DNA from 3 places in the Micromonospora sp. RV43 genome. Region 3 is predicted to be linked to each of the others. Evidence: riboswitches for the same ligand, from Rfam matches in the RefSeq annotation. Region 3 holds a riboswitch; each other region holds the start of a gene.

Region 1 (9,231 bases), on a different contig from region 3:
CACGGCGACGGCGCGGTCCACCTGACCAGCCGCGCCAACCTGCAGGTGCGCGGTCTCGAGCACGACGGTGGGCGGCTGCCCGAGACCGTCGTCGCCGACGTCATCGCGACCGGGCTCGTACCGTCCACGTCGCACGAGCTGGTCCGCAACATCCTCGCCTCACCGCTGACCGGACGCAGTGGCGGCCGGGCCGATCTACACCCGGTCGTCGCCGGACTCGACGCACGGCTGCGCGCCGAGCCCCGGCTCACCGCGCTGACCGGACGGTTCCTGTTCGTGCTTGACGACGGCCGCGGTGATCTGGTCAGCCGTGACTTGGACCTGGGGTTGGTGGCGCTCGACTCGGACACCGCGCAGCTACGCGCCGGAACCTCGGCGTGGGGGCCAGTCATCCGGCTGGACGAGGCCGCCGCGGCGCTGACCGGGCTCGCCGTACGCTTCGCCGGGCTCGCGGGTGACCGGCCGGACTCACCCTGGCACGTCGACGAGCTGCCCGGCGCCGGCGCCGCGCTGCTGGGCACCGTACTCGACCGTGCCGAGCGGACCCGGGTGAGCACACCTCCACCCGCGCTGGGCAGGATCGTTCAGGATGACGGCCGCGTCACCGCGCACCTCGCGGCTTCCGGCGGCCGAGTGGACGCTCCCCTGCTGGAGGAGATCCGCGCGCTCGGCGCCGGCGAGATCGTCGTCACCCCGTACCGCACCCTGCTCGTCCCCGATCTGGAGAACGCATGAGTCTCACCACACCGGCACGCCGCTACGACTACGTCACCGACGGCGCGGCGATCTACGACGCCTCGTTCGCCACCATCCGTGCCGAGGCCGATCTTTCGGGTGTGCCGGCCGACGCCGAGAAGGTCGCGGTGCGGATGATCCACGCATGCGGCCAGACCGACCTCACCCGCAACCTGGTGATCCACCCCGGCCTGGTGGCCGCCGCCCGCGGGGCGCTGGAGGCGGGGGCGCCGATCCTGACCGACGCGCACATGGTCGCCACCGGCGTTACCCGCGCCCGCCTGCCCCGTGACAACGAGGTCCGCTGCTTTCTGCACGAACCCGAGGTCCCGGCGCTTGCCCACCGGTGGGCAACGACCCGGTCGGCGGCGGCGGTGTCGCTGTGGACCGACCACCTCGCCGGCGCGGTCGTCGCCTTCGGCAACGCCCCCACGGCCCTGTTCCACCTGCTGGAGATGCTGCGCGACGGCGCGCCACGACCAGCTGCGATCATCGGTACGCCGGTGGGATTCATCGGCGCCGCCGAGTCCAAGCAGGCGCTCATCGACCTCGCCACCGACGCCCCCGGCCTCGACGTGCCCTATCTCGTGGTGACCGGGCGCCGGGGCGGCTCGGCGATGGCCGCCTCCGCGCTCAACGCCCTCGCCCGGGAGGCGGAGTGACCGGGCGGCTGTCCGGCGTCGGGGTCGGCCCGGGTGATCCCGAACTGATCACGCTCAAAGCCGCCCGGCTGATCGGCGCGGCCCAGGTCATCGCCTACCACCAGGGTGTCGGCAAACAGTCCAACGCGCGCCGCATCGCTGCCGGGCTGTTCCCGGACGACGTGATCGAGGAGGCGCTGGTCTATCCGGTGACGACCCAGAGCACCGAGCACCCGGGCGGGTACGCCGGGGCGATGGCCGACTTCTACGCCGAAGCCGCCGAGCGGCTGCGGGCCCACCTTCGTGCGGGCCGCGACGTGGTCGTGCTGGCCGAGGGCGACCCGATGCTCTACGGCTCGTTCATGTACCTGCACGACCGGCTCGCCGGCGAGTTCGACACGCAGGTCGTCGCCGGTGTGCCCGCCTTCGCCGCCGCCACCGCCACCACCGCCCTGCCGCTGGTCCGGCAGACCGACGTGCTGACCGTGCTGCCGGGAACGTTGCCCGAGCCCGAGCTGGCCCGGCGTCTCGCCGACACCGACGGGGCGGTGATCATGAAGCTGGGCCGGACGTTCACCAAGGTCCGCTCGGCGCTCGAGCAGGCCGCGCGCGTCGAGGGCTCCTGGTACGTCGAACGGGCGTCGATGACCGCCGAGCGGGTACTGCCTGTCGCCGACGTGGACCCCGCCACGGTGCCGTACTTCTCGATCGTGCTGGTCCCCGGCGACACCCGGCCCGGAGTGGCCCGTTACGACCTCCCGGCCACCAGGGTCACCGAACCTTATCCCGGCGCCGAGGTCGTCGTCGTGGGCCTCGGCCCCGGTCCCGATCGGTGGCTCTCCCCCGAGGCGTCGCAGGTGCTCGCCGAGGTCGGCCACGTCGTCGGCTACGGCCCGTACGTCCAGCGCGTCGCGCAGCGCCCCGGACTCGTCCGCCACGCCTCCGGCAACACGGTCGAGCTCGAGCGGGCCCGGCAGGCGCTCGAACTGGCGCTCGCCGGTGAGCGCGTCGCGGTCGTCTCCGGCGGTGACGCGGGCGTCTTCGGCATGGCGTCGGCGGTGTTCGAGGCCGCGGAGGACCCCCGCTACGCCGGCGTCGCCATCCGTGTCGTACCCGGGATCTCCGCCGTCCAGGCGGTCGCGGCGCGCGCGGGCGCGCCGATCGGGGCCGATTTCGCGGTGATGAGCCTGTCGGACCGGCTCAAGCCGTGGGAGGTCGTGGTCAAGCGGCTGCGCGCTGTCGCCGAGGCGGATTTGGTGCTGGCCCTCTACAACCCGCGCTCACGCTCACGCACCGAACAGGTCGCGCAGGCCCGGGCCGTGCTGCTGGAGCACAAGTCCCCCCGGACGGTCGTGGTCGTGGGCCGCGACATCGGCCGGGCCGGGGAGAGTCTCACCGTCACCTCGCTCGGCGAACTGGACCCCGGCAGCATCGACATGAAATGCCTGTTGATCATCGGCGCCTCGGCGACGCGAGTCACCGCGGCCGGACGTGTCTGGAGCCCGCGCTTCGTGCCCTGATCAGCCGCGCACGCGGCGCTCGCGACCGGCCGAGTAGAGGAACGACTCGCCGCCACGGACGTCCCCGGCCAGCGCCGGGCCGACCAGGATGACCGCTGCCTGTCGCAGACCGGCCTGCTCGACCCGGCCGCCGATGTCGGCCAGCGTGCCGCGCAGGATGAGCTCCTGCGGCTGCGACACCCGGTGCACCACGACTATGGGGCAGTCGTGGCCGTAGTAGCCGGCCAGTTCGGCGGCCAGCTCGCGGGTACGCGTGACCGCCAGGTGCAGGGCGAGCGTCGCGCCGGTCGCGGCGAACGCGGCGAGCTTCTCTCCCGACGGCATGACCGTGGACCGGGCCTGCGCGCGGGTGAGCACGACCGACTGGGCCAGCTCCGGGACGGTCAGCTCGGCGCCGACGGCGGCGGCAGCAGCCGCATAGGCCGGCACGCCGGGCGTGACGTCCCACGGGACCCGGGCGGCGTCGAGCCGGCGTGCCTGCTCGTGCACCGCCGAGTACAGCGACGGGTCACCGGAGCACAGCCGTACGACCTCGGACCCGTCGGCGTGTGCCTGGACCAGGTGCGTGGTGATCTGGTCCAGGTCGAGGTGCTGGGTGTCGATCAGCCGGGCGTCGTCACGGCAGTGCTCCAGCACCTCGGCGTCGAGGTACGTGCCCGGGTACAGGCACACGTCGGCGGACTCGAGCAGGCGTACCGCGCGGAGGGTGAGCAGGTCGGCGGCGCCGGGCCCGGCCCCGACGAAATGGACGGTCATGGATCTCCCTTGACGATGGACCACTGGCTGACTGCCCGCGCGGGCGTCCAGCCGGTGAAGCCGCCGAGCGGTTCGGCGCGTTCGACGTGCAGGCGGACGAGTTCACCGCCGCGCCGGCTGTGCTGCTCCAGCAGCACCGCCTCGGTCTCGGCGGTGACACCGTGCACGACGAGCCGTCCACCTGCGCCGAGCGCATCCCAGCAGGTGTCCAGCACGCCGGGGACGGTGGCCCCGCCGCCGACGAACACCGCGTCGGGACGGTCCAGGCCGGACAGGGCCCCGGGCGCCGAACCCTCGACCAGACACAGACCCGGCACGCCGAGGGCAGCGGCGTTGCGGTGCACCAGCGCGGCCCGGTCGGAGCGGGGCTCCACCGCGATCGTCCGTGCCGTCGGCCAGGCCCGCATCCACTCCACACCGATCGAGCCGCTGCCGGCGCCGACGTCCCACAGCAGCTGACCGGGCGCGGGCGCGAGCCGGGCCAGGGCACTGGCCCGCAGGTCACGTTTGGTGATCTGCCCGCCGTGCTCGAACGCGTCGTCGGGCAACACGCCGCCCGAGGCCCAGCCCGGACCGGCACCGCGAACTTCGACGGCGAGAACGTTCAACCGCGGCACGTCGTTCAGGTCCCACCCGGCCGCGGTGGTCGCGGTACACGACTCACCGGCGGCACCGAGGTCACCGAGCACGACCAGCCTGGACTGCCCCCAACCGAGCCCGGTCAGCACCGCGGCCACGGCCGCGGGTGTCGTCTCGTCGCTGGACAGCACGAGCAGCCGGCGCCCGGCCGAGAGCGCAGGCACGATCAGCCGTAGGTCCCGGCCGACCAGGCTGACCGTGGTGACGGACTCAGCCGGCCATCCGAGACGTGCTCGGGCGAGGGCTACCGAGGAGACCCCGGGCACGATCGTCACGCGCTCCGGGCCCAGGACGTCCAGCAGCGTCGTGCCGATACCCGACACGAGCGGGTCGCCGGAGGCCAGCACGACAACCGGCCCTCGCGCGGAGGCGAGCACACCTGGCAGATTGTCCCGCAGCGGCGACGGCCACGCCACGCGCTGCTGGCCGTCGACGGGCGGCACCGCCTCGAGGTGCCGCCGCCCGCCGAGCAGCGTCGCGGCCGCCCGCACCAGCGCCCGGGACGGCTCCGGCAGACCCACCCACCCGTCAGCCCCGATCCCCACCACGGTCACCCGCTCCTCCATGGAGATGCACCCTAGCCGCCCACCGGCCCTTGCCCCGGCCACCGGGGCGTCTATGGTGATGCACAGGTTCGAGGTGCCCCACGACCGTGGTCACGGGGAGAATCTGGGAAGCCGGTGAGAATCCGGCACAGGGCCCGCTGCGGTGATCCAGGCATTGACCTGGGAAGTCCGAAGACCGGCCTCGATCCGATCCACGGCGCATGCCGCGTCGTGGACCGCCATGGCAGATCGAGCGGGAGCCCTACATGCCAGCGCAGTACCCCTTTTGTGCCGTCGTCGGCGCCGACGACATGACTCTCGCCCTCACCCTGGTCGCGATCGATCCGCTCATCGGCGGTGTCCTGATCCGCGGGGAGAAGGGCACTGCCAAGACCACTACCGTGCGCGGCCTCGCCGAGGTGCTCCCGGCGGTACGGGTCTATGCGGGCGACCGGTTCTCCATCGACCCGGACGATCCCTCGGCGGTCTGCCCCGACGGGCCGTTCGACGTGCCCACGCCCGTCGTCGAACGGCCGGTACGCCTCGTCGAACTACCCGTCGGAGCCGGCGACGACCGGGTGACCGGATCGCTGAAGCTCGATGCCGCGCTGCGAGACGGCGTCGTCGCGTTCGAGCCTGGCCTGCTGGCCCGGGCCCATCGTGGCCTGCTGTACGTCGACGAGGTCAACCTGCTGCCGGACCACCTGGTCGACCTGCTGCTCGACGCCGCGGCGACCGGCCGGGTCAGCGTCGAACGCGACGGTGTCTCGGTCGAGCATGCCTCCCGGTTCGTGTTGATCGGCACGATGAACCCGGAGGAGGGCGAACTGCGCCCGCAGCTGCTCGACCGGTTCGGCCTGACGGTCGAGGTCGCCGCCCCGCGTGACCCCGTCCTGCGGGTGCAGGCGGTCCGCCGCCGGCTCGCATTCGACGCCGACCCGGAGGGCTTCGCCACACGCTGGGCCGGCGAGCAGGAAGCCCTGCGCACCCGGCTGGCCGCCGCCCGGCGCTCGCTGGCCGGTGTCGTGCTCGACGACGAGACGCTGACCAGGATCGCCGAGCTGTGCGCCGCGTTCGACGTGGACGGCCTGCGTGCGGACCTCGTCACCGCTCGCGCCGCCGCGGCGCACGCGGCCTGGCGGGGACGTACGCGAGTGACACTCGAGGACATCCGCATCGCCGCCCGTCTCGCGCTGCCGCACCGCCGCCGCCGCAACCCCTTCGACGAGCCCGGCCTGGACCAGGACCGCCTGGACGACCTACTCGGCCACAACGACCCCGACCCCGGACCCGACGGTCCCGGCGGCGGTCTGCCCGACGACACCGGGCACGACGGATCGGCCGGGGACGTGCCCGGCTCTCCCGGCGAGAGCCCGCCCGTACCGGAGCCCGAACGGCAGGCCGCCACATCGATGGCATCCGCGGGCGAGCCCGCACGTGCCCGCTTGCTGGTCGTGAAAGGAACCGGCGACGGTCAGGCCGGCCGGCGGTCCCGGGCACGAACACCGCAGGGCCGTGTCGCCGGGCAGCGGCGGCGCACGTCCGGCGACGGCCGGCTGCACCTGCCGGGCACCATCACCGCGGCGGCGCCGCATCAGCATTCCCGGGGTGGCTTGACCGGCGGTCGCGGCCTCGCGCTCGTGCCCGGCGACCTGCGCCGGGCCGAGACCGTCGGGCGCGAGTCGAACCTCGTGCTGCTGTGCGTGGACGCGTCCGGTTCGATGGCGGCCCGCCGCCGCATGGAGCAGGTCAAGACCGCTGTGCTGTCGCTGCTGCTGGACGCCTACCGCCGCCGGGACAAGGTCGCACTGGTGACGTTCCGCCGGCACACCGCCGAGGTCGTCCTGCCACCGACCGGCTCGGTCGACGTCGCCTCCCGCCGCCTGGCCGACCTACCGGCCGGTGGCCGGACCCCGCTCGCGGAGGGCCTGGAACGCAGTGGCGAGGTGCTGCGCCGGGAGGCGCTGCGCGACCCGTCCCGCCGGCCCCTGCTCGTCGTGGTGACCGACGGCCGCGCCACCTCCGGCCCGGACCCGCTGGGTCGTGCCCACCGCGCCGCCGCCGCGCTCGCCACCAGCGGTGTCCAGGTCGTCGTCGTGGACTGCGAGACCGGACGATTCCGGCTCGGCCTCGCCGCCCGGCTTGCCACTCATCTGAGGGCCGAGCACGTGCCGCTCGGTGAAGTGACCGCCGACGGGCTCACCGGGGTCGTTCGCACGGCGACCGCTCCGCGGGCGGGGGTGGCCTGATGCCGCAGGGTAAGCCGCTCACCGTCGCGGACGACGGCAGCACCACCCGCCAGCGGCGCAACCGGCCGCTGCTGATGGTCCACACCGGAAACGGCAAGGGCAAGTCGACCGCCGCCTTCGGCATGGCGATGCGCGCCTGGAACCAGGGCTGGGACATCGGGGTGTTCCAGTTCGTGAAGTCGGCCAAGTGGCGCATCGGGGAACAGACCGTCCTGGAGAGGCTCGGGCTGCTGCACGAGCAGACCGGCGAAGGCGGGCCAGTCGAGTGGCACAAAATGGGCTCCGGATGGTCCTGGAGCCGTAAGAGCGGCACCGAGGCGGACCACGCCGCGGACGCCGCCGAGGGCTGGGCGGAGGTGAAGCGCCGTATCCAGGCGGAACGGCACCAGCTCTACATCCTGGACGAGTTCACCTATCCGATGCAGTGGGGCTGGGTCGACGTCGGCGACGTCGTGGAGACACTGGTCCACCGTCCCGGCCGTCAGCACGTGATCGTCACCGGGCGCCGGGCCGACCCCCGGCTGATCGAGGCAGCCGATCTGGTGACCGAGATGCAGCACGTCAAGCACCCGATGGACGTCGGCCAGAAGGGCCAACGAGGCATCGAATGGTGAGCCTTCCGCGGCTGATCGTCGCGGCGCCGGCCTCCGGCCACGGCAAGACCACGGTCGCGACCGGGCTCATGGCCGCGCTGGCCGCGCGCGGGCACACCGTGTCGGGGCACAAGGTGGGGCCCGACTACATCGACCCCGGCTACCACGCGCTGGCCACCGGACGCCCCGGCCGCAACCTCGACCCGCACCTGACCGACCCCTCACTCGTGATCCCGCTGCTGCTGCACGGCGCACGCGACGCGGACATCGCCATCGTCGAAGGGGTCATGGGCCTGTTCGACGGCCGCATCGGCGGCGACGGTTTCGCCTCCACCGCGCACCTCGCGGCCCTGACCGCCACCCCGATCCTGCTGGTCGTGGACGTCTCGCACACCTCGCGCAGCGTCGGGGCCGTCGTGCACGGAATGGACACGTTCGAGGCCGGCGTCACCGTCGCGGGTGTCGTGCTCAACAAAGCCGGGTCCGCCCGCCACGCCGCCGAGGCGGCCCGGGCGGTGGAATCCACCGGCGTACCGGTGCTCGGGATCCTGCACCGCGACCAGGGTGTCAGCGCCCCGTCGCGCCACCTCGGGCTCGTGCCGGCAGCCGAACGTGAGGAGGCCGCCGCCGCCCTGGACGTGCTGGCCGAGCAGATCGCCCGCCACGTGGACCTCGATGCGGTGCTGCAGGTGGCACGCACCGCACCCGATCTGGACGCCCAGCCATGGGACCCCGCCGCGCACGTCCGGCGGCCGGGCGCCGGATCACCGGTGGTTGCGGTCGCGGCCGGGCGTGCCTTCACCTTCCGGTACGCCGAGACGACCGAGCTGCTGCAGGCGGCGGGCTGCACCGTCGTCCCGTTCGACCCGGCCCGCGACCAGCGGCTTCCCGCCGGGACACGCGGGCTGTACCTCGGTGGGGGGTTCCCCGAGGTACACGCGTCCACGCTGAGCGCCAACACGACGCTGCGCCACGAACTGCGCCAGGCCGTCCTCGACGGCGTCCCCACCGTCGCCGAGTGCGCCGGCCTGCTGTATCTGTGCCGCTCCGTCGACGGCCATCCCATGGTCGGGGCGCTCGACGCCGAAGCAGTCATGACGCCGCGCCTCACCCTCGCGTACCACCGTGCCGCACTCGGCTCGGACCAGCTGCTCGGCGAGCGGGGAACCGCTGCCACCGGCCACGAATTCCACCGCACCACCGTCACACCCGGTCACGGCGAGCACCCCGCCTGGCGCATCGAGGGCCGCAATGCCGGATTCGCCTCCCCCAGCCTCAGCGCGTCCTATCTGCACGTGCATTGGGCTGGGCAACCGCATCTGGCCCAGTCGTTCACCGAGGCCGTACACCGGACGGCTGTCTCCTCAGCACGTTAGGAATCACCGTCACATGCAGCTGAACCTCACCGGCCGTAGCGTGCTCGTCCTCGACGGGAGCGCACCCGCCGCCGTCACGGTCAGTGCGCTGCTGCACAGGCGCGCCCTGGTCACCGTCGCCGCGCCGGCCGTGTGCGCCGCGCTGGAGGACCTCGCCCTCCGCGGGCGCCTGACCTG
Region 2 (9,827 bases), on a different contig from region 3:
CACAAGCGCGAAACGGTCGAGCGGTGGTTGTCGAAGATCGCCCTCGCGCCCACCGGGTACGGCCACTTCTACGTCGAGCACAACCGCGGGCACCATGTCCGTGTCGCCACACCGGAGGACCCGGCCAGCGCCAGGCTGGGGGAGAGCTTCTACTCGTTCTGGCCGCGTACGGTCTGGGGCAGCCTCATCTCGGCGTGGCGGCTGGAGATCGGCCGCTTCCGGCTGCGGCACAGGAGCCCGTGGACGCTGCGTAACAACCTGCTCAACGCCGGGCTCATGACCGTCGTGCTCTTCGCCCTGCTGATCGCTGTGTTCGGGTGGCGGCTCGTGCCCTTCCTGTTCCTGCAGGCGATCGTCGGCTTCTCGCTGCTGGAAGCGGTCAACTACCTCGAGCACTACGGATTGTGCCGTCGGCGCACCGCCACCGGCCGCTTCGAGAAGGTCGACCCACGGCACAGCTGGAACAGCGACCGCATCGTCACCAACGTGTTCCTCTTCCAGCTACAACGCCACAGCGACCACCACGCCAACCCGCTGCGCCGCTACCAGACGCTGCGCAGCTTCGACGTCTCGCCGCGACTGCCCGGAGGCTACGCCTCGATGGTGATGCTGGCTCTCGTTCCGCCGCTGTGGTACCGGGTGATGAACCCACGGGTTCTGGCGCACTACGGCGGCGACCTGAACCTCGCCAATCGCAACCCCCGCGCCGAGGCCCGACTGCGTCGCCGCTACGGCCGGCCCGCAGCGGACACCACAGCGGTCCACGCCGCCTGACCCGACCCGGTGTAGGTCTGACGGCACCTCTCCGTGTCAGGGCGTAGGATTTCGGTTCCTGCACGGAACGGGGCCGTGCCCGGCCGGTCGCGCCGCTTCGGCCTCGCCGGGCGCCGTGGCGTCCGGGACGAAGGGTGGACACCCCGGATGCACCAGCGGATCCTGCTGCGAGCCCGCAAGGGCCCGTTCGACGTCGTCACCGCCGAGGAGACCTACGAGCGGGACTGGATCGGCAAGAACAGCGGCAACCTGGTCTTCAGCCACGCCGCGCACAAGCTGCTGTCCACCTCGACGGCGGAGATCACCCCGTCGCGGTTCCGGACGGACCCGCGCGATGCCGACGAGATCAACGAGAAGTACGACGTCTTCGTGATCCCGCTGGCGAACGCGTTCCGACACGACTACGTGAACCGGTTGACGTCGATGACCCGGCTGATCGAGCGGCTCAAGATCCCGGTGGTGGTGCTCGGGGTCGGGGCGCAGACCGACGTGGACGGCGACCGGGAGTACCTGCGTCCGATCGACGAGCCGGTGAAGGCGTTCTGCCGGGCGGTGCTGGACCGATCGCACAGCATCGGCGTACGCGGCGAGATCAGCGAGAACTACCTGCGGACGCTGGGCTTCTCCGCCGTCGAGCAGATCGGCTGTCCGTCGATGTTCCTGCACGGCGACAGCCTCCGGGTCGAGAAGGCGAAGGCCACCCTGGACACCGAGGATCGGCTCGCGTTCGTCATCTCGCCGTACGTCCGCGCGTTGGCCCCGATCGTCCAGCACCACCACCAGCGCTACCCGAATCTGCGCTACGTGGCGCAGGGCCTGTACACCCTCGGCACCCTGCTCTACGGCGACGCACCGAAGTTGCGCGGCAAGACCGACGACATGCCGATCCACACCTCACACCCGCTCTTCGTCGAGGACAAGGTGCGGATGTTCATGGACCCGTGGCCCTGGATGGAGTATCTCTCCGGATTCGACTTCGCCTTCGGCACCCGGATCCACGGCACCATCACGGCGCTGATCTCCGGCACTCCCGGGTATCTCCTCGCACACGACTCGCGCACCCTGGAACTGGCCCGCTACTTCGACATCCCGCACCGGTTGATGCGCGACGTGCCGGCCGACGTCGACGCCGCCCGACTCTACGAGGAAGCCGACTACACGGCCCTGAACGAGGGCCACAAGGAGCGCTTCGCGCGGATCACCGCGTTCCTCGCCAAGCACGACCTCGGCCTGTCGTTCGCCGACGGGGACAGCGCCACCCGCTTCGACGAGCAGGTCCGCCGAACCGTCTACCCGCCGGCGGTCCGGCCGGCCTCCGCCTACACGGCCGAGGAACTGCTGACGCGCATCCAATGGCTGCGGGACGAGAACCGGACGCTGCAGCAGAAGCTCACGGCACGCCGCGCGCAGCCACTGCGCGACCAGGTCAAGCAAGCGGTGGGCCGCCGGGTCCGCCGGATGCTGTCGCGCTGACCGTCGTACGCCTGCTCGGCAGCGGAATGGCCGGCGCCGCGACGGCGGCGTTCGGCGTGGCGGTGCGATCAGCCCGCCGCGAATCGCGAGAACCCTTCTTATTTCCATCGACTGGCATTACGCTCTGGGCCAGCCCTGAGGTGCATCACATCGGAGGTTCCTATGAGGACGATGACCATCCGTCGCACGACTGCACTCCGCCTGGTGTCCGGCGCACGCCGCCTGTGGATCGAGTGGTGCTGGTAACTGCCGGCCCGGCGGGCGCTCCCGGGCGCCCGCCCCTGCGGCGGTGGGCCCTGCGGTGACGGACGGGGCGGAGCGCTACGACTGCCACCGCGACCACGGGCCGTACGCCGGGGTCTCGGCCTTCCTCGGCCGGGTCGCCGCCGACCGGCCCCGCCTGGCGGCCCGGCACGCGGTCGAACTGCACGCGATCGCCCCCCAGCTCGACCCGGCGGCCCGGCCGGCCGCCGAGGAGGAGCCGATCCGCTTCCACCCCGCCCGCCGTACCGCCTGCCTGGCCTATGGCGCGGCGGAGCTGGTGGCGGCCTGGGCCGGCACGCTCCGGCGGCCCGTGACCGTCCGGTTCGATCACGTCGCCGGCGCCGACGAGACGACAGCCGAACTGCTGGACGCGCTGGCCCGCCGGCTCGGGCCGGCCCCGGTGCGCCTCGACCTGCGCGACGACGGTGCCCCCGATCCGGCGCCCGACGAGCGCACCCCGCAGGCGCTGCGACGGGCCCTGGGCGACAGCCTGGCCCGCGGCTACTACCACCACGCGGCCCGGGTCGCCCGGCGCGGGCGGGCGGCGGTCACCCCCGACGGCGACCTGCGGCACTGGTGGGCGTTCACCACCGGCCTGGCCACCGCCCTGGCGGCTCTGAACCGGGCCGCCGAGGCGCTCGACCTCTACGACGAGGCGCGGGCCGTCACCGACGACCCGAAGATCACTATGTCGGCGGCGTACGCCACCGCCATGCTGCACGCCCGGCACCTGCCGCCGGCCGACCAGGACCCGGCGCTGGCCCGGCACTGGCTGGAGGTGGCGCTGCGCCTCGCCGCCGAACTGGCCGACCCACGCCGGCGGCTGCTGTCGACGGTCTTCTACGAGCAGGGCCTGGCGCTGCTGGACAGCCGGGCAGGCCGGCCCGACCGCGCGCTGCGGCTCGTCGACGACGGGCTGACCCGGCTGACGGCCGCGCTCGGCCCCGGCGAACGCCCGCAGGACCTGGCCCGGCTGCGCCACAACCGGGCGCAGGTTCACCTCGCGCTGGGCGACCCGGCGCGGGCGCTGGCCGATCTGGACACCGTGATCGCCCACGACCCCGACAACTGCGAGTACTACGTGGACCGCGCCGCCCTCCACCGGGCGGCGGGCCGGACCCGAGCCGCGATCAGGGACTACGACGCCGCCATCCGGCTGGGACCGCATCTGCCCGAGGCGTACTACAACCGGGCCGTGCTCCAGCAGGAGCGGGGCCGCCCCGAGCGGGCTCGCGCCGACCTGGAGCGGGTGCTCGCCATCGAACCGGGGCACCTCGACGCCCGGATCGCCCTGGTCAACCTGCACGTGGAGCGCGGCGCGCTGGATGCCGCCGAGGCGGGTGCGCGGGCCGGGCTGGCCGGCGCTCCGCAGGAGCCCGCGCTGCTGTGCACCCTGGGCCTGGTCCTCGCCGAGCGCGGCCGGCCCGCCGAGGCCGACGAACTGCTCACCCGGGCCCTGAACGGGGACCCCGAACTGGTGGAGGCGTGGACGAACCGGGCCGCCACCCGGTTCGAGCGCGGCGACGTGGCCGCCGCGCTCGCCGACCTGGACCGGGCGGTGGCGCTGTCGGAGGCCCCCGTGCCGCGCTACAACCGGGGTACGGCCCTGGCCCGGCTGGGCCGGTGGGACGAGGCGGCCCGCGACTTCGCCCAGGCGCTCGCCCAGCCCGGCCTGGACCGCGCCCTGCGCCGGGATCTGCGCGCGGAACTCACCAGGTGCCGCCGCGCGCTGGCCGTCTGACCCGGCCCGGCCGGGGAGCCGGCGCTCATCGTGCGCCGGCCCCGGTCCGGGGAAGGGGAGCGGTTTCAGCAGCCCTGGCGGCGGCTGTAGATCTGGTGGCGCTCACCGGCCCATCCGATGTAGCCGACCGCCTCGACGCAGTAGTTCGCCGTACCGGTGACGGCGACCGGGCCGGCGTAATAGCTGAAGTCACCGGAATTGGTGTCCGCGCCGCCCGACCGGGTGCAGTGCGCGCCCTCGCCCGACCGCTCCGCGCAGCGGTAGATCTGCACGAAGGTCGGCGCCGACCTCCCGTACGCCGCGCCGCGGTGGTAGAAGCAGGCGCTGTTGGTGCCCCCGTTGCTGCTGTTGTAGTAGATCACCAGTTCACCGAGCCCGGACGACTGCACCTGGCTGTAGGTGATGGTCCCCGAGCAGGAGCCGGCCGCCTGGGCGGCGGGGGCGCCGACAGTCAGGCCCGCCGCGACGGTCACCAGCGCCGTCAGCGCCGAAAGCATGCGTTTCATGTACCTACCTACCCAATCCACAGTCGACTGTTCCGTAGTGGATCTTAATCAACCGGTGACCTTCGCCGTGGCCCTGATCCATAGGCAACCACCTATTGACAAACAATATTAACAATTGGACCCTGCTGAGAGAGCGCTCTCCCGTCCCCCCGTCTCCCGCGAGGTGTCCCCATGCGTCTCCGAAGAAGGCTGCTCGCCGCCGCGTCCGCCCTGCTCGCCGGGCTCACCGGCGCCGTCGTCGCCACGCCCGCCCAGGCGGTCGGACCGGCGTTGCTGCCGGTCACCGTCACCAACACCACCGGCCGCAGCGACCCGGTCCACCTCTACGTCATCGGCGTCCAGCTGTCCTCCGGCCGACTCGGCTACGTCACCTCCGGCGGCACCTTCGTGCCGTGGACCGGCGGGCAGCTCCCGCCGTCACCCGCGCCGGACGTCTCCATACCGGGCCCCGGCAACGGCGGCAGCACCACGATCCAGTTCCCCCGCGGCTTCTCCGGCCGGGCCTACTTCTCCCTCGGGCAGAAGCTCAAGTTCTTCCTCACCCCGGACGGACTGGTGCAGCCCGCGCCCTGGGCGGCCGGTGACGCGAACCGCGACATCCTCTTCGACTGGAGCGAGTTCACCTACAACGACTCCGGGCTGTGGCTCAACAGCTCCCAGGTCGACATGTTCGCGATCCCGCACGCGGTCACCGTGACCGGCGCCAACGGCGTCACCAAGCGCACCGGCGACGTGGTGGCCAACGGACGCAACGCGGTCATCGACGGGATCCGGGCGCAGCCGGGCTGGGCCGGCACCGTCCACACCCGCTCCGACGGGACCGTGCTACGCGTCCTGGCTCCGGGCAAGGCGGCCGGGGCCGGCCTGCTGAGCACCACGTACCTGGACTCGTACATCGCGTCCGCGTGGAACGCGTACACCACGAAGACCCTGACCGTGGCGCCCTTCGCCGACCAGCCGGCCATCCGGTACTACGGCCGCACCTCGGGCAACACCATGACCTTCACCAACGGCAGCGGCCAGGTGGTCGCCTCCTTCAACCGGCCCTCCTCGGCCAGCGTCTGGGGCTGTGACGGCGACCTGCCCGCGCCGAACGACCAGGTGGTCGGCCCGATCTCGCGTACGCTCTGCGCCGCCCTCAACCGAGGCACGCTCGGCACCGTCGACACCCAGCCCAGCACGAACGCCGCCGACTTCTACCGCAGCAACCCCACCAACCAGTACGCACGCCTGATCCACGCCAACATGACCGACGGCCGGGCGTACGCGTTCGCCTTCGACGACGTCGGTGGATTCGAGTCGCTGGTGCACGACGGCGATCCCCGTTCGGCCGGACTGATCCTCAGCCCGTTCACCGGCGGTGGCGGCAGCACCCCGACCACCGGGGTGCCAGTGGTCAGCAACTGGAACAACAAGTGCATCGACGTGCCGAGCTCCAACTTCGTCGACCGCGCGCCGTTGCAGATGTGGAACTGCAACAACACCAACGCGCAGAAGTGGACGTTCAGCGGCACGGCGCTCAAGAGCCAGAACAACAAGTGCATGGACGTCGACGCCGGGTCCACCGCGAACGGGGCGGCGGTGCAGCTCTACACCTGCAACGGCACCGGCGCCCAGCAGTTCACCCTGAACGCGGCCGGAGACCTGGTCAACCTCCAGGCCGGCAAGTGCGTCGACATCAAGGACTGGAACGGCAACGACGGCGCGAGGCTCCAGCTCTGGGACTGCGGGGGCACGGCCAACCAGAAGTGGCGCAAGGGCTGACCAGCCATGCGAACGGTGGCGGGGGCCGACCGCGAGTCGCTCCCGTCACCGGCAGGCGACGGACGAGACGGCCGGTGACACGACGCCGCGCACCGAGGCGTCCATCGACGTTCATCCAACAGATCGATGTGCGTAAGCTCCGCCCGGTCAGATCTGGGGAACCTACCGAGGAGGTTCCATGGATCGTCGAGCAATGCTGCGGGCCACTGTCGTCGGTGCGGGCGCTGTCGCGCTGCCGTTCACCGCGTGGTCGGCGGCGTACGGAGCCCCGGCGCAGAACGCGGCGGGCCCCTACGGTGGGCTCCAGCCCGCCGACGCCAACGGCATCCAGTTGCCGGCCGGCTTCACCAGCTCGATCGTCGCACGATCCCGTCGGACGGTGCCGGGGACGTCGTACACCTGGCACGACGCTCCGGACGGTGGCGCCGTGTTCCCGAACGGCACCGGCTGGATCTACGTGTCGAACTCCGAGGTGTCAGCCGGTGCGGGCGGCGGTGCCTCACGCCTCGTCTTCAACTCCAGCGGCGCCGTGGTCGGGGCGTCGCGGATCCTCTCCGGCACCAACAACAACTGCGCCGGGGGGAAGACGCCGTGGAACACCTGGCTCTCCTGCGAGGAGGTGTCCCTGGGGCGGGTCTTCGAGACGTACCCCCTCGGCGGGACCGCCGTGGCGCGTCCCGCGCTGGGCCGGTTCAAGCACGAGGCGGCCGCGGCCGACCCGGTCCGCCGGGTCGTCTACCTGACCGAGGACGAGACCGACGGCAAGTTCTACCGGTTCGTGCCGACCACCTGGGGCGACCTCTCCGCCGGAACCCTCCAGGTCTTCCGCGCCGGTACGGCGACCTCCGGCACGTTCACCTGGGCCACGGTGCCCGACCCGGACGGCTCGCCCACCCCGACCCGGCAGCAGGTGTCCGGCGCGAAGACGTTCAACGGCGGCGAGGGCTGTCACTACGCGGATGACACCGTCTGGTTCACCACGAAGGGCGACAACCGCGTGTGGCAGGTCAACCTGGCCGCCGGCACGTACGAGCTCGCCTACGACGACAACCTGGTCAGTCCGGGCACCCCTCCGCTGACCGGGGTCGACAACATCACCGGGTCCACTGCCGGTGACCTGTACGTCGCGGAGGACGGCGGGAACATGGAGATCTGCATGATCACGCCCGACGACAAGATCTCGGTCTTCCTGCGGATCACCGGACAGAGCGGTTCGGAGATCACCGGGCCGGCGTTCACCCCGGCGGGGGACCGGCTGTACTTCTCGTCGCAACGCGGCACGACCGGCTCGTCCTCCGGCGGCATCACCTACTGCGTCACCGGGCCGTTCCGCCGATGACCGGCTCCCGGCCCCGCTGACAGTGACCACGCGGTCGAGGACGCCCGGTCTTCACCGGGCGTCCTGCCGGCCGTCACGGCACGTGTCCGGATCCTGGCGCATTGACATCGGCGCTCCGGCCACAGCAGACTGTCGCGACAACTGAACCACCGCGTGTACGTGCGGGGGAAGACCGGTCGAAATCCGGCGCTGGCCCGCAACGGTAGGCCGCCCAGAGAGATCTGCGGCGGCGAGCCCGAATACCCGTCGTACGCGTGCATCCGCTCCCCACCCGTCGTGGCCCACGGGTCGGAGTCCCGGTCGACGCGGCGTTGCCGCGGTCGTCCGGGCTTTCGACGACCGCCGGGCCGGAAAGGCGCTTCCGATGGTCGTCCGCCGAAGCCGGCACCGCCTGCTCGCGCTCCTCTGCGGCGTACTCGCTGCTCTCACCCTCACCACACCCGCCGTCGCCGCCCCCGAGCGCGCCGCCCTCACCCGTCCGGAGGCCGCCGGCGGCTGGCTCGCCCGGCAACTCGTCGACGGCGAACGCTTCGAGGCGGTCTTCGACGGTGTCGCGTACCCCGACCAGGGGCTGACCCTCGACGCCGTGTTCGCCTTCGCCGCCACCGGCGTCGCCGACGACCACGGCGGCGACGCGCTGGCCTGGGTCACCCGGCCGGACATCCGCGACGGCTACCTCGGCGACGGCGTCTCCGAGGCGTACGCGGGTGCGACCGCCAAGCTCGCCCTCGCCGTGCAGGTGCGCGGCGGCGACCCGGCCGGCGTCGGCGGGGTGGACCTGATCGCCCGGCTGCGCTCGCTCCAGACGCCGGCCGGCAGGTTCAGCGACCGGTCCGCGTACGGCGACTACAGCAACGCGTTCAGCCAATCCTTCGCGCTGCTGGCGCTGGACCGTACGGCGGGCGGAGCGCCACCGGCGGCGGCCGCCTGGCTGGCCGGCACCCGGTGCCCGGACGGCGGCTACCCGCTGCTGCCCGCGCAACCGGTCTGCACGTCCGACGTGGACGCCACCGCGCTCGCGGCACAGGCGCTGCGCGCCGCGGACCGTCCGGCCGACGCCGCCGCCGGGCTGCGCTGGCTGGTGTCCGTTCAGCGTGCCGACGGCGGCTTCGCCAACGCGGGCGGCACGCCGAACGCCAACAGCACCGGCCTCGCCGCGCAGGCCCTGCGCGACGGCCACCGGCTGCCGGCCTGGGCGCGGGCCCGGGCATTCCTCGCCGGACTCCAGGTCGGCTGCGCCGGGGCGCCGGCCGACAGGGGCGCTGTCGACTTCGACGGCGGCGGCTTCGACCCGGCCACCGCACCCCGGGCGACCGCCCAGGCCGTCCTCGGTCTCACCGGGATCGGGTACGCCCGTCTGTCCGCCGCCGGCGCCGACCCCGGCGCACCGGCGCTCGCCTGCCCGTGAACCCCTTCGCCGCTCGCCCGATCACAGGAGGATCCGTGTTCCGTCATCGTTCCACAGTCCGCACCTGGCTGGCCGGCCTGCTGGCCGCCGTCGTCGCCGGCGTCGCGCTGACCGCAGTCGAACCCGCGCCCCGGGCGGCGCACGCCGCCGCCTGCGCGGGCACCTCGGGAGTCACTGTGGTCGTCGACTTCGCCGCGCTCGGCGGCGGCGTCCAGGTCGCCTGTGCGCCGGGCGATCCGGCCACCGGCCTGGCCGCGCTCCAGGCCGCCGGCTTCACAGTGACCGGCACCGCCCGCTGGGGCCTGGCCTTCGTCTGCCGGATCAACGGCAAGCCCACCGCCGCGACGGAGCCGTGCGTCAACACCCCGCCGGCCACGGCGTACTGGTCGTACTGGCATGCGTCCAGCGGCGGCTCCTGGTCCTACAGCACGTCGGGGGCGACCGGCTACAACCCCGCGCCGGGCAGTGTCGAGGGCTGGTCCTTCGGCGCCGGCGCCCCGCCGAGCATCGCCGCTCCCTAGGTGTGACCGGCGGCGCACCGGGTGCCGGCAACTGCTC
Region 3 (9,827 bases):
TGCGGCGTACCTCATCGTGCTGGGCCTGCGGGCGCTGCGCGGCACCGGCCGGCCCGGCGCACCGGCGGACCGGCCGGACGGCGGCGCCGGGCGGGCGTTCCGGCGCGGGCTGCTGACGAATCTGCTCAACCCGAAGATGATCCTGTTCAGTGTGGCCTTCCTGCCGCAGTTCGTCCGGCCCGAGGCGGGCCCGGTGGCGGCGCAGCTGGTGCTGCTCGGCGTGCTGTTCGTCGCGGTGCAGCTCGCCGTGGACCTGGCGCTCGGGGTGGGCGCCGGGCGGTTCGCCAGGCGGTGGGGCGACAGCCGCTGGTCACGGCGCGTCGACCGGCTCTGCGCTGTCGCCTTCGTCGCGCTCGGCGTCCGGCTGGCCGCCGGCTGAGACGCACCGGGGCGAGTGGCGGGGCGCGGTGGGGCGTCGGCAATGCCCGGGCCGGTTGATCGACTCCATCACGCCGAGGTGGCGGCATCAGAAGTGCTCCGACCCCGCCACCTCGGCGAACTGGCGATGACCATGAGGCCGGTCCCGGTTCGACTCCGCCGGCGTCCCGGACGCGGGCGGCCGCTCGCGGTCCAGGTGCAGGCGCAGCAGCACCCAGCCCAGCGACACGGCGCCGATGAACACGTACGCGGGCTGGGTGCCGAACGTGTCCCAGCAGGTGTGCAGCGTGACGGCGGCGGCGAAGGTGAGCAGGAACGCCGCCAGCTTCCGGCCGCCGGGCGCGGCGGCGAACGTGAACAGCGCGGCGGCGGTCAGCCCGGTCCAGGCCAGGTGCGCGGCGGGCGCGGTGAGACCGCGTACCAGCAGCGTCCGCTCGACCGCGCCGAGGTTGCCCTCCGACCCGACGAACGCGGCGAACGCGTAGCCCATGGTCTCCAGCGCGGCGAACCCGGCGCCGGAGGCCACGCCGATCACCAGGCCCTGCGCCGGGGACGGGTGCCGCCGCCACAGCAGCAGGATGCCGGCCGGCACGATCAGTTTGGCGGTCTCCTCGGCCAGGCCGACGAGCGCCATCGGCAGGACGCCGAGGCGGTGCAGGGTGCCGTACTCCAGCCAGCCGGCGGCGACCACGCCGACCACGCCGCCGAGGAGCGCGGCGACGCCGACGACGGAGCCGGGGACCGGGCGGCGGGCCGGCCGTCCCTGGGCGAAGGCCAGGAACGTGGCGGGTGCGACGCACGCGCCGAGCACGATCAGCGCCGGGACGAACGTGACGGTCCCGGTGCCGGCGAGTGTCTCCAGCACCAGCAGGTGAAGCCCGACGCCGACGAGCAGGACCGCCACCCACGCCCAGCGGCGTCCGGTATTCCCCATACCGCCGAGTATCGCGCCCGCCGGGTCGCGCCGGAATCGGGGGTAGGCACTGTGGACAGTGAGATCATTCCGACACGCCGACACGACATCTGGTGTTGCACGCAAGCCCTCACCGCCATATATGGTGGTGCCGCAGCTGGTTCGGCCGAGCCCTTCGGGGCGGGGCCGAGGCAAGAGGGAACCCGGTGGGAATCCGGGACTGCCCCGCAGCGGTGAGTGGGAACGACAGCCGTCAACAGCACTGGGCCACCGGCCTGGGAAGCGACGGCCGGTAGGCGACCGGCGACCCCGGTCGGGCCCGCGAGTCCGAAGACCTGCCAGCGCGCCGTACGCCTCCGCGTACGGCGGCCGGAGGTCGCGCGGGACGACCGACGCCAGCAGCCGGGCCGGCCGTGCGCCGCGCCCGTTGGCGTCTCCCGCCGTCTCCAGACGGTGACAGCGAGGAGAGGTCATGACTGTCGTGCAGGAGAGTCCCCCGTCCGGAACCGGCGGGTCCGAGACCCGCCGGCCGGCGATGCGGGTACGCAAGCGGGACGGCGACACCGAGCCGGTGGACGTCGGCAAGATCGTCCGGGCGGTCGAGCGCTGGGTCGCCGACCTGGACGAGGTGGACCCGCTGCGGGTGGCCACGAAGACGATAAGCGGGCTCTACGACGGGGCGACCACCGCCGAGCTGGACCGGTTGTCGATCCAGACCGCGGCGGAGCTGATCGGCGAGGAGCCGCAGTACTCGAAGCTGGCGGCGCGGTTGCTCGCCGCGTACGTGGACAAGGAGGTCCGCGGACAGGGCGTGGCGAGCTTCAGCCAGTCGATCGCCTACGCGCACGGGCTGGGACTGATCGGCGACGAGACGGCCGCGTTCGTGGCCCGGCACGCCCGCAAGCTCGACGACGCCGTGGACCCGGACGGCGACCTGCGGTTCGAGTACTTCGGACTGCGTACGGTGGCCGACCGCTACCTGCTGCGGCACCCGCAGTCGCGGCTGGTGGTGGAGACGCCGCAGTACTGGCTGCTGCGGGTGGCCTGCGGGCTGTCCCGCACCCCGGGCGAGGCGGTCGGCTTCTACCGGCTGATGTCCAGCCTGGCGTACCTGCCCAGCTCCCCCACGCTGTTCAACTCCGGCACCCGGCACACCCAGATGTCGTCGTGCTTCCTGGTCGACTCGCCGCGCGACGAGCTGGACTCGATCTACGAGCGGTACCACCAGGTGGCGAAGCTGTCGAAGTTCTCCGGCGGCATCGGCATCTCCTGGTCGCGGGTGCGTGGCCGGGGCGCGCTGATCCGGGGCACCAACGGCCGGTCCAACGGCATCGTGCCGTTCCTCAAGACGCTCGACGCCGGGGTGGCCGCGGTCAACCAGGGCGGCCGGCGCAAGGGCGCGGCCTGCGTCTACCTGGAGCCGTGGCACCCGGACGTGGAGGAGTTCCTGGAGCTGCGGGACAACACCGGCGAGGAGTCGCGGCGTACGCACAACCTCAACCTGGCCAACTGGATCCCGGACGAGTTCATGCGCCGGGTCGAGGCCGACGGCGAGTGGTCGCTGGTCGACCCGTCGGACGCCCCGGAACTGCCCGACCTGTACGGCGAGGCGTTCGACGCCGCGTACCGGGCGGCGGAGAAGAACGCGGTCCGCACGGTCCGGGCCCGGGACCTGTACGGGCGGATGATGCGCACGCTCGCGCAGACCGGCAACGGCTGGATGACGTTCAAGGACGCCGCGAACCGGCTGTCCAACCAGACCGGCGAGCCGGGCAACGTGATCCACCTGTCCAACCTGTGCACCGAGATCCTGGAGGTCAACGACGACGCCGAGACGGCTGTGTGCAACCTCGGCTCGGTGAACCTCGGCGCCCACGTCACCGCCGACGGCGTGGACTGGGAGCGGCTGCGCGCCACGGTCCGCACCGCCGTGGTGTTCCTCGACCGGGTGATCGACATCAACTACTACCCGGCCGAGCAGGCGGCGGCGTCGAACCCGCGCTGGCGGCCGGTCGGGCTCGGGCTGATGGGGTTGCAGGACGCGTTCTTCACGCTGCGCCTGCCGTTCGACTCGGCGCAGGCCAAGGAGCTGTCCACTCGCGTGCAGGAGGAGATCCTGCTGACCGCGCTGGAGACCTCCGCCGGGCTGGCCGAGCGGTTCGGGCCGCATCCGGCGTACCCGCAGACCCGGGCCGCGAAGGGTGACCTGCACCCGGACCTGTGGGGCGCGGAGCCGGCGCAGGCCGGACGGTGGGCGGCGCTGCGCGAGCGGATCGCCGCCCACGGGCTGCGCAACTCGCTGCTGGTGGCGATCGCGCCGACCGCCACCATCGCCTCCATCGCCGGCTGCTACGAGTGCGTGGAGCCGCAGGTGTCCAACCTGTTCAAGCGCGAGACCATGTCCGGGGAGTTCCTCCAGGTCAACACGTACCTGGTGCGGGAGCTGAAGGCGCGCGGGCTGTGGACGCCGCAGGTCCGCGACCGGATCAAGCGGGCCGAGGGTTCGGTGCAGGAAATCACCGAGTTGCCCACGCCGGTGCGGGAGCTGTTCCGCACCGCCTGGGAGCTGCCGCAGCGGGCGCTGATCGACCTGGCCGCCGCGCGGGCGCCCTTCATCGACCAGTCCCAGTCGCTGAACCTGTTCCTGAGCGCGCCGACCATCGGCAAGCTGTCCTCGATGTACCTGTACGCCTGGAAGGCCGGGCTGAAGACCACCTACTACCTGCGTTCCCGTCCCGCCACCCGCATCCAGCAGGCCACCGTCGCGCCGGTGCTCGCCCCGGTCTCCGGCGTGGTCTCCGCCGTGAGCGACGACGAGGCGCTGGCCTGTTCCCTGGAGAACCCCGAGAGCTGCGAGGTATGCCAGTGACCACCACCGCACCGACCCGGCACATGCTGCTCGACCCCGGCATGGACCTGACCCTGCGGCCGATGCGCTACCCGCGCTTCTTCGACCGGTTCAAGGACGCGATCAAGAACACCTGGACGGTCGAGGAGGTGGACCTGCACTCGGACCTCGCCGACCTGGCGAAGCTGTCCCCGGCCGAGCGGCACCTGGTGTCGCGGCTGGTGGCGTTCTTCGCCACCGGCGACACCATCGTCGCCAACAACCTGGTGCTCAACCTGTACCAGCACGTCAACTCCCCGGAGGGCCGGCTCTACCTGTCCCGGCAGCTGTTCGAGGAGGCGGTGCACGTCCAGTTCTACCTGAACCTGCTCGACACGTACGTGCCGGACGAGAAGGAACGGTTCGCCGCGTTCGACGCGGTGGAGAACATCCCGTCGATCGCCCGCAAGGCCGAGTTCTGCTTCCGGTGGATCGACTCGATCTTCGAGCTGCGCGAGCTACGGACCCGCGCGGACCGGCGGGCGTTCCTGCTCAACCTGATCTGCTTCGCCGCGTGCATCGAGGGCCTGTTCTTCTACGGCGCCTTCGCCTACGTCTACTTCCTGCGCTCCCGGGGCCTGCTCAACGGGCTGGCCTCCGGCACCAACTGGGTGTTCCGGGACGAGTCGATGCACATGGCGTTCGCCTTCGACGTGGTGGAGACCGTACGCGCCGAGGAGCCGGACCTGTTCGACGACGAGATGGAGCGGCAGGTGAAGGAGATGCTGGCCGAGGCGGTGGAGTGCGAGGTGAGCTTCGCCGAGGACCTGCTGGGGCAGGGCGTGCCCGGGATGTCACTGGCCGACATGCGCGAGTACCTCCAGCACGTGGCCGACCGGCGCCTCGCAGTGCTCGGCATCGCCCCCATGTACGGCAGCGGCAACCCGTTCGCGTTCATGGAGTTGCAGGACGTGCAGGAGCTGTCCAACTTCTTCGAGCGCCGGGTGTCGGCGTACCAGGTCGGGGTGACCGGCTCGGTCACCTTCGACGACGACTTCTGAGCGCCACCCCCGCCCCGGCCGTCACGGCCGGGGCGGGACCGGGCTCTCGCCGGGCAGCGCCGTCGCCCGGACCCGCCCGATCAGCGCCACCACGGCGATCGCCATCACGGCCACCACCACGAACGCGCTGCGCAGGTCCAGGGCGCCGGCGAGCAGGCCGATCACCGGCGCCGCGAGCAACGCGCCCGGCCACTGGCCCATCGCCACCACCGAGACGCCCTCACCCGAGGTGAGGCCCGGCTGTTCGCCGGCGAAGCCGAGCACCGTCGGGGTCACGCACGCCAGGCCGAAGCCGAGCAGTCCGAAGCCGGCCATCACCGCGGCCGGATGGGGGTACGCCACCGGCAGCGCCACGCCGACGGTGGCGACGAGCGCGGACAGCCGGACGAAGCGGATCCGCCCGAACCGGCCGGCCAGCCGGTCGCCGAACAGCCGGGCGACGGTGGCGGCCAGCGACAGGCAGGTGTACGTGGCCGCGGCGAGCACCGCGGCAGCGCCCGCGACCTCGGTTGCGTACAGCGCGCTCCACTGTGCGCCGGCCATCTCGATGAACGAGGCGAGGAACGCGATCACCGCGAGCAGCAGCAGCTGCGGGGTGAACCGGTCGCGCAGCCGCCGCCGGTCCTCGCCGTCCTTCGTCTCCTGCCGGGGCGTATCAGGCAGCCAGCGGTGCGTACCGACCAGCAGCGCTCCCAGCAGGACGCTGGTGACAGCCATCTGCGCCGACGGGGACATCCCGATCGCCGCGGCGCCGGTGCCGCAGAGGCCGCCGGCCAGCATGCCGATGCTGAAGCCGGCGTGGAAGGTGGACAGGATGGGCCGCCCGTAGCGCTTCTGCACCTCGACCGACTGGGCGTTCATCGGCGTGGCCAGCAGGTTCGCCGCGAAGCCCCAGACCGCCAGCCCGCCGACAAGCGCCACCACTGTGGTGGACGCGGCCAGCAGCGGCGCGTTGACCAGGATCAGCGCGGCCCCGGCCAGCGCCAGCCGGCGGGTGTTGATCCGGCTGATCAGCACCGCCACCACGACCAGGGAGACCAGCTCCCCGGCGTTCGTGGCGATGTTGGCCAGGCCCCAGCCGGTGTTGCCGACGCCTACCGCGTCCCGCACCTCCGGCACGCGGGCCGACCACCCGCCGATGGCCAGGCCCATGATGACGAAGAGCAGCGCCACCGACCAGCGGGCCCGTACGGCCGAGCGTGGCACCGGCGGCGCGGGCTGCTCCGTCGTGTGCTGGTTCGTCGAGGTGTCCGTCATGGTCGTCGTACCTCTCTCCGATCGGTCCGTCGGAACTCCTACCCGATCGCGTGGTCGAGGAAGCACGCACCGTCAGGAAGGTGTACCTCCGCCGGGGTGGTCCCGGAATCGGTGACGAGCGCCGAGACCACCGCGACGTAGTCGTCGACGAGCCCACGGACGAGGTCGTCGCCGAAGACACCCCGGTTGCGGATCACCACGCCGCCGGCCCGGTCGTCGTCCACCACGACGATCGGTGAGCCCCGCTTGACCCAGACGGGCAGGCATTCGGGCGGCACGTCGGCGGCGACCACCGGCGGCGGTGTGCCGGGCGCGGGCCGGGCGGTGATGTCGACCGGCTCGACCCGCAGCCCCGGGCAGTGCAGCACCGGCGACGCCGACGCGGCGGACTGGAACCAGGCGTCGAACAGGTGGTTGTCCGGCCAGGGGCGGATCGCCGCGAAGTCGTGGCGGACCGCCCGGGCCAGCCGGTGGAACGCGGTGGCGTGCGCGACGGCCTCGGCCAGCGAGGCGTGCGCGGCGTCTACCACCGCGCTCATCGGCGCGTCCGCCGCGACCGCCACGGGCAGGTAGACGTTGTTGGTGAACTGGCCGACGAGTTGCCGGGACAGCGGGCTCTCCCGGCCCAGCGTGGTGGTGCCCAGCACCACCCGGGGCCGGCCGGCCCGCCGCGACAGCAGCACCAGGTAGGCGGCGAGCAGCAGCACGTACGGGCTGGTGCGGGCCCGCCGGGCGGCCGGGCGCAGCCGCGCGGTGACCTCGGGCGGGAACGCGAAGCGGGTGGCCACCTCCGCGCTGAGCGCGACGTCCGGCGCCGGTGGCGACGCCGGGAACAACTGGTACGGCTCCACCGGCCGCAGCCGGTCCCGCCAGTACGCGGCCCGGGCGGCGGCGTCGACGCCGTTCCCGGCCTGCTCCGCCTCCTGGAGCGCGGCGAGCGCGGTGTGGTCCACGCCCAGCGGCGGCTGCGGATCGGCCGCGCCGAGCCGGGCCGCGTACGCGTGGCACAGGTCCTCCACCACGACGCGGCACGACCAGCCGTCGGAGACCATGTGGAAGAAGCAGAGCGCGAGCACGTGCTCGGTCTCGGAGAGCCGGACCAGGGCGGCCCGCCACAGCGGCGCCCGGCCGGGGTCGAACTCGTCGTTGCGGTGCGCGTACGCGATCCGCTCGACGCGGGCCTGCTGCTCGGCCGGCGGCAGGCCGGACAGGTCGACGTACTCCAGCGGCGACTCGACGTGCGGCAGGATCCGCACCTCGGGCTCCACTCCGATGCGGTCGAACCGCATCCGCAGCGCGTCGTGCCGGTCCACCACGTCCTGCATCGCCTGCCGCAGCACGTCGACCCGCAGGGTGCCCCGCAGCCGGCGGAACTCCACCACCACGAGCCGGGCGGCACCGGGACGGGCCGGGTCGAGCGCGGTCATGAACTCCCACATCATCTGCTGGCCGGGGGCCAGCGGAAACGTCGTCGGCACTGCGACTCCCTCCGTCAGGCCGCCACCGGCGGCGCGGCCACCGGCGGGACCGGTCGCCGGTCCACCTCGTCCGGCCGGCGGTCCGCCCCGTCCGGCCGGTAGTCCGTCCCGTCCGGCTGGCAGTCCGTCCCGTCCGGCTGGTAATCCGCCTCGTCCGGCTGGTAGTCCGCCTCGTCCGGCGCGCGGAAGCCGGTGAAGAGCAGGTCGGGGCGGCCGAGCCGGAGCGAGGTGACGAACGCGGCCCCGTCGAACAGCGTCTCGATCGCCGCGCAGGCCATCGACTCGGCCACCGCGCGCGGTCCCCGGTCACCGCCGAGCCGGCCGGGTGTCTTCGCGGCGATCACGGCGGCCGCGACGGCCGGTACCGCGAGCAGACTGCGCCCTCCACTGCGCCGGGCGGTGAGCAGCCCGGCCAGGGCGGTCACCGCGAGCGTGCTGGCGGTGTTGAGCACGAACCGGCGCCGGTGCGGGTGGGCGAGGCAGAGCCACTGCTCGGAGCGCCCGTACGTGGTGAACCGGTAGGCGACCGCGCGGAAGGTGTCGGCGACGCCGGTGTCGTGGGTGATCACCCCGCCCGGGTCGGTGAGCAGCGCGTAGCCGGCGTCGGTGAGCAGCAGCCCGAGGTGCAGGTCCTCCCCGCCCAGCGGCATCGGGGAGTCCTCCGGGAATCCGCCGACCGCCTCGAAGACGGAGCGCTTCAGGGCCATGTTCGCCCCGGCGCCCCAGGACACGCGCTCGTAGTGCAGCGGCCGGGTCAGGTCGCCGAGCAGCAGGTACGAGCGGCGCATCACGCGGAAGAACGCGCTGTCGCCGGGCTCGACGACCACCGGGCCGGTGACGCCGGCGACCTCCTCGCCGGAGGCGCGCAGCCGGGCCGCGTACCGGGTGATCAGATCGGCCGGCACCCGGCAGTCGGAGTCGGTGAACAGCAGCAGGTCGTAGCGGGCGTGCCGGACGCCCAGGTTCCGTTTTGCCCCGACGTGCCGGGGTCCGCGCACGTAGCGGGCGCCGTACTCGGCGCAGGCGGCGCGGTGCGCGGCGGCCGCGGCGGGCGCCGAGTCGTCGACGACCACCACCTCCACCGGCTCCGGGCAGTTCGGGGCGGCGTCGCGCAGGCTGCGGAGCTGGCGGCGCATCTCCGCCACCCGGTCCTTGACCGGGATGACGACGGAGACGCCACGCGCGACGGCGCGAGGTTCGGTCGGTTCGCCCACGGGCGATGCGGATCGGCTCATACCCCGAGGTTCGACCACCGGGATACAACACCGATACACGGCTCCGGCCGTCCCGGCTATCGCGTGTGTACCGCTGATGTATCGATGAGCATCAAGGTCGAAGGCATGACGACCTCCATCCCTCTCGACCGGCGGCTCGCCGTGGACGGTGGCCGGCCGGTCCGCCCGCCCGACCGTCCATGGCCACGCTGGCCGATCCCCGCTCCGGACGCCGCCGGCAACCTCTCCGCGGTGCTGACCGGCGGCCGGTGGGCGATCAGCAGCCCGTCGGTCGGCGACGCCGTCCTGTTCGAGCGCCGCTTCGCGGCCGACTTCGCCCGCTACGTCGGCACCCGCCACTGCGTACCCGTCGACCACGGGTCGAGCGCCCTGGTGGTGGCCCTGGAGTCACTCGGCCTCGGCTACGGCGAGACGGTGCTCGTACCGGCGCTGACCTGGACCGCCTCCGCGACCGCCGCGCTGCGCGCCGGCCTGGTCCCGGTGCTCGTCGACGTCGACCGTGACACCGGCTGCGTCGGGCCGGACGACCTCGACCTGTCGGTGGACCCGCGTGCAGTGGTCGCCGTGCACTGGGCCTCCAACATGGCCGACGTGCCGGCGCTCGACGCGGTCACGAGGCCGCGCGGCATCTCCGTCGTGGAGGACTGCGCGCAGGCCCACGGCGCCACCTGGCAGGGC

What was found. Region 3 has a riboswitch for cobalamin ahead of ABD52_RS05850 (ribonucleoside-diphosphate reductase subunit alpha). Riboswitches for the same ligand answer to the same signal wherever they lie in the genome.
Region 1: it holds a riboswitch for cobalamin, as region 3 does, so the genes downstream of both, ABD52_RS20255 (magnesium chelatase subunit D family protein) here and ABD52_RS05850 (ribonucleoside-diphosphate reductase subunit alpha) in region 3, are expected to answer to the same signal.
Region 2: it holds a riboswitch for cobalamin, as region 3 does, so the genes downstream of both, ABD52_RS27115 (peptidase) here and ABD52_RS05850 (ribonucleoside-diphosphate reductase subunit alpha) in region 3, are expected to answer to the same signal.

The regions. Positions count from the first base shown of each region.
Region 1 is NZ_LEKG01000083.1:8,038-17,268, reverse strand. Features, by position in the region: gene ABD52_RS20280 (sulfite reductase subunit beta) at 1-735, shown strand, start outside; gene ABD52_RS20275 (precorrin-8X methylmutase) at 732-1,397, shown strand; gene ABD52_RS20270 (precorrin-2 C(20)-methyltransferase) at 1,394-2,896, shown strand; gene ABD52_RS20265 (cobalt-precorrin-4/precorrin-4 C(11)-methyltransferase) at 2,897-3,652, opposite strand; gene ABD52_RS20260 (bifunctional cobalt-precorrin-7 (C(5))-methyltransferase/cobalt-precorrin-6B (C(15))-methyltransferase) at 3,649-4,857, opposite strand; cobalamin riboswitch at 4,912-5,056, shown strand; gene ABD52_RS20255 (magnesium chelatase subunit D family protein) at 5,103-7,085, shown strand; gene cobO (cob(I)yrinic acid a,c-diamide adenosyltransferase) at 7,085-7,699, shown strand; gene ABD52_RS20245 (cobyrinate a,c-diamide synthase) at 7,693-9,054, shown strand; gene cobA (uroporphyrinogen-III C-methyltransferase) at 9,068-9,231, shown strand, end outside.
Region 2 is NZ_LEKG01000139.1:2,267-12,093, reverse strand. Features, by position in the region: gene ABD52_RS27145 (alkane 1-monooxygenase) at 1-774, shown strand, start outside; gene ABD52_RS27140 (polysaccharide pyruvyl transferase family protein) at 922-2,247, shown strand; gene ABD52_RS27135 (tetratricopeptide repeat protein) at 2,549-4,252, shown strand; gene ABD52_RS27130 (hypothetical protein) at 4,318-4,758, opposite strand; gene ABD52_RS27125 (beta-1,3-glucanase family protein) at 4,930-6,522, shown strand; gene ABD52_RS27120 (alkaline phosphatase PhoX) at 6,701-7,861, shown strand; cobalamin riboswitch at 7,991-8,127, shown strand; gene ABD52_RS27115 (peptidase) at 8,226-9,269, shown strand; gene ABD52_RS27110 (hypothetical protein) at 9,305-9,790, shown strand.
Region 3 is NZ_LEKG01000014.1:52,486-62,312, reverse strand. Features, by position in the region: gene ABD52_RS05860 (LysE family translocator) at 1-379, shown strand, start outside; gene ABD52_RS05855 (PrsW family glutamic-type intramembrane protease) at 467-1,312, opposite strand; cobalamin riboswitch at 1,433-1,649, shown strand; gene ABD52_RS05850 (ribonucleoside-diphosphate reductase subunit alpha) at 1,827-4,160, shown strand; gene ABD52_RS05845 (ribonucleotide-diphosphate reductase subunit beta) at 4,151-5,179, shown strand; gene ABD52_RS05840 (MFS transporter) at 5,201-6,436, opposite strand; gene ABD52_RS05835 (condensation domain-containing protein) at 6,475-7,914, opposite strand; gene ABD52_RS05830 (glycosyltransferase) at 7,929-9,128, opposite strand; gene ABD52_RS05825 (DegT/DnrJ/EryC1/StrS family aminotransferase) at 9,255-9,827, shown strand, end outside.